3 regions of the Methylosinus sp. KRF6 genome follow, and region 2 is predicted to be linked to each of the others. Evidence: predicted binding sites of a transcription regulator. Region 2 holds the regulator's gene; each other region holds the start of a gene.
The links. The regulator PhoB, encoded in region 2, activates phosphate uptake and scavenging genes when phosphate is short. The targets are predictions, from matches to a motif close to TGTCATNNANCTGTCAT.
Positions count from the first base shown of each region.

Region 1: KP010_RS05005 (esterase-like activity of phytase family protein) is a predicted target of PhoB. The motif match lies at 2,016-2,032, and genes of this name have one in related genera.
Region 3: KP010_RS03905 (Orn/Lys/Arg decarboxylase N-terminal domain-containing protein) is a predicted target of PhoB. The motif match lies at 1,388-1,404, and genes of this name have one in related genera.

Region 1 covers NZ_JAHLJF010000001.1:1,042,847-1,046,052, reverse strand. The annotation lists gene KP010_RS05005 (esterase-like activity of phytase family protein) at 1-1,967, opposite strand, end outside; gene KP010_RS05000 (hypothetical protein) at 2,103-2,417, opposite strand; gene KP010_RS04995 (hypothetical protein) at 2,530-2,721, opposite strand; gene KP010_RS04990 (alpha/beta hydrolase) at 2,889-3,206, shown strand, end outside.
Region 2 covers NZ_JAHLJF010000001.1:1,545,242-1,548,447, forward strand. The annotation lists gene KP010_RS07440 (VOC family protein) at 1-289, shown strand, start outside; gene KP010_RS07445 (VOC family protein) at 382-795, shown strand; gene KP010_RS07450 (SRPBCC family protein) at 859-1,410, shown strand; gene phoB (phosphate regulon transcriptional regulator PhoB) at 1,447-2,190, opposite strand; gene phoU (phosphate signaling complex protein PhoU) at 2,187-2,912, opposite strand; gene pstB (phosphate ABC transporter ATP-binding protein PstB) at 2,941-3,206, opposite strand, start outside.
Region 3 covers NZ_JAHLJF010000001.1:810,442-813,647, forward strand. The annotation lists gene KP010_RS03895 (response regulator) at 1-293, shown strand, start outside; gene KP010_RS03900 (LLM class flavin-dependent oxidoreductase) at 300-1,280, opposite strand; gene KP010_RS03905 (Orn/Lys/Arg decarboxylase N-terminal domain-containing protein) at 1,466-3,206, shown strand, end outside.

The DNA of each region.
Region 1 (3,206 bases), 500 kb from region 2:
CGAATGTCGGAGAAGCCGACGTCCGGCGAGAAGGTCGCCGTTCCGTGCAGATAGAAGAGATCGCCGAAATAGCCGGCGTAGAGGCTCGGCGAGACGGTCGGCGAAATGTCGAAATAGCCCAGCGCGCCGCCGCCATATTGGCCTGCGCGCACCGTCGCCGCGACGCCCACGCGAATCTCCTTCCAGCCATAATCGACGCCGAAGGAGCCGCCATAGAGCGTGCGGTCGCCGTCGAGCCCGGGCCGCGACGAAGTGGGGCCGAAATCGACATTGCCGCCGAGCCAGGTCGAGAGGCCCTGCGCCGCGAAGACGCCGCTCTGCGCGCGTCGAATCGATTGCAGCTGCGCGATGACCGGCGCGGCGGCGCTGGAGGCGAGGCCGAGAGCGCCGGCGTCGATGCGGCCGAGCACCTGAGGCGCCGTGTCGCGCATGGATTTGAGGAACAGCGGATCGACGGCGGTCGGCAGGGTGAGCTGATAGACCAGGACCATATTGTCGTTGTTCTGGCCGGAGTTGTAGGTCTGGCCCTGCATCACGCCATTGGTCGTGGTGAAATCATTGTCGTTGGAGACGAAGAGATAGAAGTCGTTCGGCCGGCCCTCGACGAGCGTCGGGACGAGCGCCATGCCCTCCCATTTCTCCGACAGGGTGAGCTGCGACTGCGCCGACTGGCCGGGCGCTCCATTGTTGAGGTTGAGGCCGAAGCGGGCGAGCTGTGTCGTGTTCAGCATGTTCACGAGCTCGACCGACTGCGCCGGCGTGATCGCCGGATTCAGCACGCCATTGGGCGCGACCTGGCCGCCCGCCGTCGTATCGGCGGCCGTGCCGGCGACATTGGTCGCCTGTCCGATGTCGACGAGATAGATGGATTTGACCATGATCGGATTGCCGGCCGCCGAACCCTGGCCGGTTCCGTCGCGCGCCAGCACGAGGAACTGCTTGTCGTTGAGCGCCACCATCTCGCTCTGCGCCGCGGTGCGATTGGCGCTGCCGCCATCGCCGTTCTGCCTGTAGGTCGGCAGCTGCAGCACATAGGTCTCGATCGGCGCCGCCGGCGTCGGATTGAGCGAAATATCATAGACCAGGATGCGCGTGTTGTTGCGCGTTTGCTGTCCAGAGGCCTGGTCCTGCATCGTCGCGCTCTGCAGGATCGCGAACAGCCGGTTGCCGTCCGGGCTCACCGAGACCGCCTCGAGGCCTTGATTGTTGCGGCGTCCCGTCGTCGGCGCGACGGTCGAGTTGAAGTCGATCGCGCCATTGGTTCGCGGCAGCAGCGAAGAGGGAACGCCGACCGAGCCGACGAGATTGCCATTGGCGTCGAAATAGAAGATCGACGGGCCATATTCGTCGCTGACGTAGAAGCTGCGGTCGGTCTTGAAGGCGAGGCCCTCCGCGTCGAGCGATATCTTGCCGGCGCCTATGCCGGCGGCAGGGCTCGGCGCGAGGCGGCCGAAGAGATTGACGGCGCCCGACCCAGAATCGGCGCCGGTGAATGTCTTGCCCTGATTGTCGCGCAGCAGAACGCCGCCGTCGGGCGTCATCTGCACCTGATTCTGCGAGCTGGTGGAGGCGGGGAGATTCGCGCCCGAATAGGGCGAGAAGGCGATGTTGAAGCGCAGCAGCCGTCCCGCATAATCGGAGAAGACGCCATTGGCGGGATCGTTGAGGCCGCGGTCGGGCAGGGCGAGCATGGTCGCGACGAAAGTCGAGCCGCTGCGCCGCCAGGAATAAGGATCGATGGCGAGGCTCGAGAAGGAGCCGAGCGTGTCGCCGAGGAAATCGACCGTCCCAGCCGGAAGACGTCCGGTTCCGACGAGACCTTGATTGGTGAAGGTCACGCCTCCCATGCTGATAGAGGCGGCCCCGTCATTGGCGACGACATTGGGCGTGCGATAGGTCTGCGCCATTGCGGCGCCATGCAGCGCGAGCGTCGAGATGGACGCGAGCAACCAGTTACGAAAAGGCATTTTATCCCCCGGCTTTAGCTTGGCCGGAGGTCGGTCTATGGCCGCCCGTTAACGATTCCGTGACAGTCTGGCCACGGTCGCTAACAGGACGGAAACATTCTCAGGCTGTGGCCCTTCCGCCACAATTCGCGAGCGTCACAAGGAGACGTAGACGAATTTGAGGCCCTTGAGCGTCGGGTAGTTCTCGCGCAGCGCCTTGGCGATCTTGCCGACGAGGTCCTTGTCGCCGGCCGCCGAGGGGCCGACGAAATCCGTTCCCTGCATCCATGTCTCGAGGAAGCAGTGGAGCGTGTTGTCGTAGGCGTCGTCGGTGGGATGCGCCGTCTTGTCGGCGAGCGAGGCGATTCCGTCGGCGCTGACCTCGAGGCGCCAGTCGCGGTCGTCGACGACCGAGCCGATCAGCTTCGCAATGTCGGCGTCGGTCCAATCGCCCTTCAAATCAACGGCCATTTTTTTCGCTCCTTGCTGCGCGCGGCTTCGGCGGCGCGGGACAAAATGGACGAAGGGCCGGGATCGCCTGTCGGATAGCCGACAGGCGCACATCGCGGCCCTTCCCGCAGGCTCACTTCTTGGTGAGCTTCGCCACCGCCATGTCGATCGCGGTCGTCGCTTCGCCGACGGTGAGCCACGCCTCGGCGCGGTCCTCGTTCTTGAAGGATTTGCCGAGATTGTACGGCTCCTCGCCCGGAACGTGCAGGAAGCAGGCCCATTTTCCGTCGGCCTGCTCCTCGACCGTCACTTTGTAGTCCGCCACGCGGTCCTCCTGTTGCTTTGCTGCGTCTGTTCTCACGGTGCGCCGGTCCGTCCCCGGCGCGACTGTGGCGAAGCAGATTGGGCGCCATATGGCGAGACATGCGGCGGCACGCTTATTGAACCTCGCCTCGCGGCCGGCGGAGCGCCGGGGCAAGGAGGACGATCCCCATGACCGACATTGTCGAAGGGCCGGCGCTGGCCGCTCTCTCCTGCGGCAAGCCCGCCTTTCTCGTCGTGATGCTGCATGGCGAGGGCGCCGACGGCCAGACCATGGTCGATCATGCGCTGAACTGGGCTCCGACCATGCCCAAGGCCGAATTTCTCGCCGCCGAAGCGCCCGCGAGCGTCGATGGCGTGAAGCGCTGGTTCGACGGTGGTGATCCGGAGGGGCTCGCCAAAGGGCTAGCGGCGCTCGAGCGCTTTCTAGAGGCGGCGCTGGCGAAGCGCCGTCTTCCGGCCTCGCATCTGGCGCTGGTCGGTTTCTCG
Region 2 (3,206 bases):
GCCCGGCGCGCTCGCGCCCGATTGGGGCAAGAAGATCATGCATTCCTGCCTTCGGATCGGCGATTCGGAAATTTTCCTGTCGGATGGATGCGGAACGGGTCCTTCCGGCTTCAACGGATTCGGCGTCTCGCTCGAGGCGAAGAGCGTGGCGGAGGCCGAGCGCATGTTCGGCGCGCTCGCCGATGGCGGCGAAGCGCGAATGCCCTTGGGCGAGACGTTTTTCGCCGCCACCTTCGGCATGGCGGTCGATCGCTTCGGCGTGCTCTGGATGATCATCGTCCCGAAGTGAAAAAGGTGCGGGACGGTTGACGAAGCGCTTTGCGCGGACATGATCTCCTCCCACGAAACGAGCGCCCGTCCGCGACGCTCGCTGGGAGAAACATGATGTCGATTCAACCCTATCTGATCTTCGACGGCCGCGCCGAAGAAGCCGCCGCCTTTTATGAGAAGGCGCTCGGCGCGCAGATACAGATGCTGATGCGCTACAAGGACAGCCCTTTGCCCCAGCCGGAGGAAATGCTGCCGCCGGGCTGGAGCGCCAAGGTCATGCATATGGCGCTGAAGATCGGCGACACGATCGTCTTCGGCTCGGACGGCGACGGCGAGGAGACCGGCTTCAAGGGCTTCTCGCTGTCCTATAGCGCGAAGACGCAAGAGGAGGCCGAACGCGTCTTCGCAGCGCTCGCCGAGGGCGGCGAGACGAAGATGCGCTTGACCAGAACTTTCTTCTCACCCGCGTTCGGAATGCTCACCGACCGCTTCGGCGTGCCCTGGATGGTGGTGCTGCCGCAATGACGGCGCGCGGCGCTCTTTCGCTCGCGAGCGGGAGCGCCGCTCCGCTTTTTTTCGAGGTTCGACATGTTGGAAATCATCGGCGCCGGCGTCGCCGTCATCATCGCCGCAATTCTCGTCCTGGCCGCGCGCCAGCCGGACGTCTGCCATATCGCGCGCTCCATCTTCATCGCCGCGCCGCCGGAGCGAATATTTCCGCTGATCGACGATCCGCGCGCGAGCAATGAATGGAGTCCTTTCGTGAAGGATCCGAGTGTGAAGCTCTCCTACGCCGGGCCGGAACGCGGCGTCGGCGCGGCCTGCGATTTCGAAGGCAATGCGAAGGTCGGCGCGGGGCGAGTCGAGATCGTCGAGTCCGTCGCGCCGTCGAAAGTGGTCGTCACATTACGCCTGGATCGGCCGATGAAATGCAGCAATCGCGTCGAATTCACCATTGCGCCGCAGAATGGCGGCTCGCTCGTCACCTGGGACATGAAAGGGCGCCAGCCCTTCCTCGGCAAGCTGTTCAGCCTCGTCATGCGGCCGGAAAAAATGGTCGGCGGCGCTTTCGAGCAAGGTCTCGGCGATCTCAAGCGCCTCGTCGAGACGGCTCGCGACGAGGCGGCGCCGACAGCGTGATGATGCGATGTCGAGAGAGGAGCCTTCGGCCGCGCCTCAATTGCGCCCGAAGGTCTCGTCGAAAGAATAGCCGGTGCCGCGCACAGTGCGGATCGGGTCCTTCTCGCGGCCGCGGATGATCGCCTTGCGCAGACGGCCGACATGGACGTCCACGGTGCGCTCGTCGATCTCCGCCGACAGCCCCCAGACGCTGTCGAGCAATTGCGCGCGCGAGAAGACGCGGCCGGGCTTCTCCATCAGATATTCCAGCAGGCGGAACTCCGTCGGGCCGAGATGAATCTCGCGGCCGCCGCGCTTCACCCGCCGCGTCTCGCGGTCGAGGTCTATGTCGCCGGCGACGAGCCGCGTCGCCACGCGCTCCGGCCGCGCGCGGCGCAGCAGAGCGTGAACGCGCGCCATCAGCTCCGGCGTGGAGAAGGGCTTCACCACATAATCATCGGCGCCCACCGAGAGACCGCGCACGCGCTCGTTCTCGTCGCCGCGCGCGGTGAGCATGATGATCGGCATTGTGCGCGTGTCGTCGCGCGCGCGCAGCCGCCGGCAGATTTCCAAGCCGGAAACGCCGGGCAGCATCCAGTCGAGAATGACGAGATCGGGCACGGATTCGGCGAGGCGGATTTCCGCCTCGTCGCCGCGCTCGACATGTTCGACCTGGAAGCCTTCCGATTCGAGATTATAGGCGAGCAACAATGCGAGGGCCGCCTCGTCTTCCACGACGAGAATTCGCGGCGCCCGATCGTGCGGCGTCTCGCGCGGCGTTGCGACGCGAATCTCGTTCATTGCGAGGGCTCATCCGTTTCCATGCTGGGGGAGATGCTGGACGACTTGCCCTTGGGGCGGTCGGTCGGCATCGACTCGCCAGTGACGAGATAGACGATCGTCTCGGCGATATTGGTGGTGTGATCGCCGATCCGCTCTATATTCTTCGAGCAGAAGAGCAGATGCGTGCAGAAGGAGATGTTGCGCGGATCCTCCATCATGAAGGTGAGGAGATCGCGGAACACCGAATCTTCCAGCGCGTCGAGCTCGCTGTCATTGGTCCACACGGCGCGGGCGCGCTCGACGTCGCGCTGGGCGTAGGCGTCGAGCACGTCCTTCAATTGCATGGCGGCCACTTCCGCCATCGTCTTGAGGCCGATGATGGCGCGCGGCACGCGCGCCTCGGAGAGGATTTTCACCGTGCGCTTGGCGATGCTCTTGGCGAGATCGCCGACGCGCTCGAGATCGGCGGCGATGCGCATCGCGGCGATGCATTCGCGCAGATCGATGGCGAGCGGCTGACGCCGCGCGATGGTGAGGATGGCGTTCTCCTCTATCTCCCGCTGCAGCGCGTCGAGGCGCTGATCGGTGGCGACGACGCGATGGGCGAGCTCGATGTCGAAATTGGCGAGCGCATCCATGGCTTCGGCGAGCATTTTCTCGGCGATGCCTCCCATCTCGGCGATACGGCGGCCGAGCACTTCGAGGTCGCGGTCATAGGAGCTGACGATATGTTCGCTCATGTCTCATAATCCTCGTGCGCGATCGCGCTCAGCCGAAGCGGCCGGTGATATAGTCCTGGGTCTTCTTGTTCTGCGGCGCGGTGAACAGATTGTTCGTCTCGCCGAATTCGACGAGATCGCCGAGATACATGAAGGCGGTGTAATCGGAGACGCGCGCCGCCTGCTGCATATTGTGGGTGACGATGGCGATCGTGTAGCGCTCCGACAATTCGTCGATGAGCTCCTCGATCTTCGCCGTCGAGATCGGGTCCAGCGCCGAGCAGGGCTCGTCGAACAGGATCACCTCCGGCTGAA
Region 3 (3,206 bases), 730 kb from region 2:
TGGCCGCGGCCGACGGCGATGCGGCGACGCGGATCATCGTCGATGGACGCGCGCGGCCGGACATGGTGATCATCGATTATCATCTGCCCGACGGCGTTCACGGCCCCCATGTGGTGCGCCGTCTGCGCGAATTGCTCAATCACGATCTGCCCGCGCTGGTGCTGAGCGGCGGGCCTGCGGACGCCGACCGCATCCCGCTGCAGAACAGTGCGCATCTCGGCAAGCCCGCGGACGTCGAGCGGCTGATCGAGACCATACAGAAATTTCTCGCGCAGGCCGCCGAGCGATCATGAGCGCCGTCAAACGCCGGCGGCGACGAGCCGCGGGCGAATCTTCGCGGCGAAATCGTCGAGACTCGCCAGCGCGCGCGGCTCATTCGCGGTCGCCGGCTTCAGCAGCAGCGAGCGAACGCCGAGGCGCCGATGAATGTCGACGATCTTCTCGGCGATCTCCTCATATCCGCCGATCAGCGAACGCTCGACGATCTCCGCCGGATCGAATGAGGCCGGAGCATTCTGCGCGAGAAAGATGCCGCGCATACGATCCGCGAAGCGGACGATGAAAGGCAAAGCCTCGTCGAGCGCGCGCTCGCGCGTCTCCGCGGCGTAATAGAAGCGCGCCAGAGCGAGACGCGGATCGGCGCCCGGCCCCGTCGCGCGATAGGCGGCGACCGCCTGCTCGATCTTGGCGATCGGCGCGGGCGAGGCCGCCATAATGCCAAAGCCTTTGCGCGCCGCATATTCGATCGCCGCCGGCGTCGATGTGGCGATCCAGGTCGGAATCGGCTTTTGCAGCGGCTTGGGGCAGAGCGCGAGATCGTCGACCTGAAAATGCGCGCCGGAGAAATTGACGCGATCCTCATAGAGCAGACGCTCGATCAGCTCGAGCGCTTCCAGCGTTATGTCGCGCGTCTCGTCCTTGGCGGCGTGAAAATGCTTGTTCTGCGCCGGAAAGGGCCCGCCCCTGGCGACGCCGAAATCGAAACGACCATTGGAGAGAACGTCGATGGTCGCGACATCCTCCGCCACATGGATCGGATTGCGGAAGGCGAGCAGCACCGCCGCCGAGCCGAGCCGCACGCGCGAGGTGACGCCTGCGAGATAAGAGAGCAGCGTCAAGATCGATGGGCTGACGGCGTCATCGTCGAAATGATGCTCGGCGACCCACGCGTCCTCGAAGCCAACCTCCTCCGCGCGGCGCACGAGACGCGTCTGCGCGTCGAAGCAGGCCTTATAGTCGCGGACAGGGTTCTCATAGGTGCAGAACACGCCGATGCGCATGGCGATCGGGACCTCCTCGCCACGCTATATAGGGTAGCTACATAGCTTAGGCCGCGGTCTCGCCTTCGGCAAGCGGCCGATTGCGCAAATTTCGAGCGAGGAAGCGCTGTCACGATTGTGTCATCTAACAAGGCTGTGTGTGCGCGACGCCTCCTCTCCTCCGCCAGCGCCACAGGCCGATTCGAATGGACTTCTCCCGTCGCTTCACATTCCTCTTCTCCGCTCCCAATTTCGAGGCCGATGACCTCGAGGGGCTGCGCGTCAATCAGATCATTGCCGCGATCGAGAGCATGGGCTTTCAGGTCGTGCGCGCGCGACGGGTGGAAGACGCCGAGATCGTCGTGCAGACCGACGCCGCCATCGGCTGTCTCGTCGTCGATTGGGGCAAGAAAGGCCTCGAGGGCAAGACCGCCTCGCTCATCGATCTCATGCGCAAGCGCGGCCTCGACATGCCGATCGTGCTGCTCATTCGCCGCAAGCGCTTCGAGGATATTCCCGTCGAGGTGCTGGACTTCATCGACGGCTATGTCTTCCTCGCCGAGGAGACGCCGGAATTCATCGCCAAAAATCTCGTCTCGCGCCTCAAGCAATACGCCGAGACGCTGAAGACGCCCTTCTTCGGCGCGCTGGTCGATTACGCAGAGGAAGGCAATCAGCTCTGGACCTGCCCGGGCCATAATGGCGGCATTTTCTACAGCCGCAGCCCGATCGGCCGCATCTTCATGGAGCATTTGGGCGAGGCCGTGTTCCGCGACGATCTCGACAATTCCGTCGTCGAGCTCGGCGATCTCTTGACGCATGAAGGGCCGGCGCTCGCCGCGCAAAAAGCGGCGGCGGAAATCTTCGGCGCCGAGAAGACTTACTTTGTGCTCAACGGCACATCCTCCTCCAATAAGGTCGTGCTCACCAATCTCGTCGCCGAGGGCGATCTCGTGCTGTTCGATCGCAATAATCACAAGGCCGCGCATCATGGCGCCTTGCTGCTCGGCGGCGGCGTGCCGATCTTTCTGCCGACGACGCGCAACGCCCACGGCCTCATCGGGCCGATCGATCATGAAGCCTTCGACGAGGAGAAATTGCGCGAGCGCATTCGCGCCAATCCGCTGGTGAAGGACAAGGACGCCTGGCGTAAGGAGAGGCCGTTTCGCGCCGCGGTCATCGAGCAATGCACTTATGACGGCACGATCCATAACGCCGAATGGATCGTCGGCAAGATCGGCCATTTGTGCGATTATATTCTCTTCGACGAAGCCTGGGCCGGCTTCATGAAATTTCATCCGCTCTATGAGCGGCGCTACGCCATGGGGCTGAAGAACCTCACCGAGGCCTCGCCCGGCATCGTCGCGACGCAATCGACGCATAAGCAGCTCGCCAGCTTCTCGCAGGCTTCGCAAATCCATGTGCGCGATCGCCATATAAAGGGCCAGCGGCGGCGCGTGGAACATCGCCGCTTCAACGAAGGCTTCATGCAGCACGCCTCCACCTCGCCCTTCTATCCGCTGTTCGCCTCATTGGATGTCGGCGCGCAGATGATGAAGGGCCGCTCCGGCGAGCTTTTGTGGGACGACACCATTCGGCTCGGCATAGAGCTGCGCAAGAAGCTGCGCGCCGTGCGGCGCGAATTCGAGGCCAAGGAGCAGGACCCGGCGCGGCGCTGGTTCTTCGATCCTTTCGCGCCCGATTGGGTCTCCATTCCCGACGCCGCGCGCGAATCCGGCGCGCATCGCGTTCCCTGGGAGAGCGTCTCCACCGATCAGCTCGCGCGCAATCCCGATCTCTGGGCGCTGGCGCCGGACGCGCGCTGGCATGGATTCGCCAATATGGCGCCGGGCTTCGCGATCACCGATCCGGCCAAGCTCACTCTGCTGACGCCGGGCTTCGATCGCGAGACCGGCGCCTATGCCGATCATGGAATACCGGCGCCGA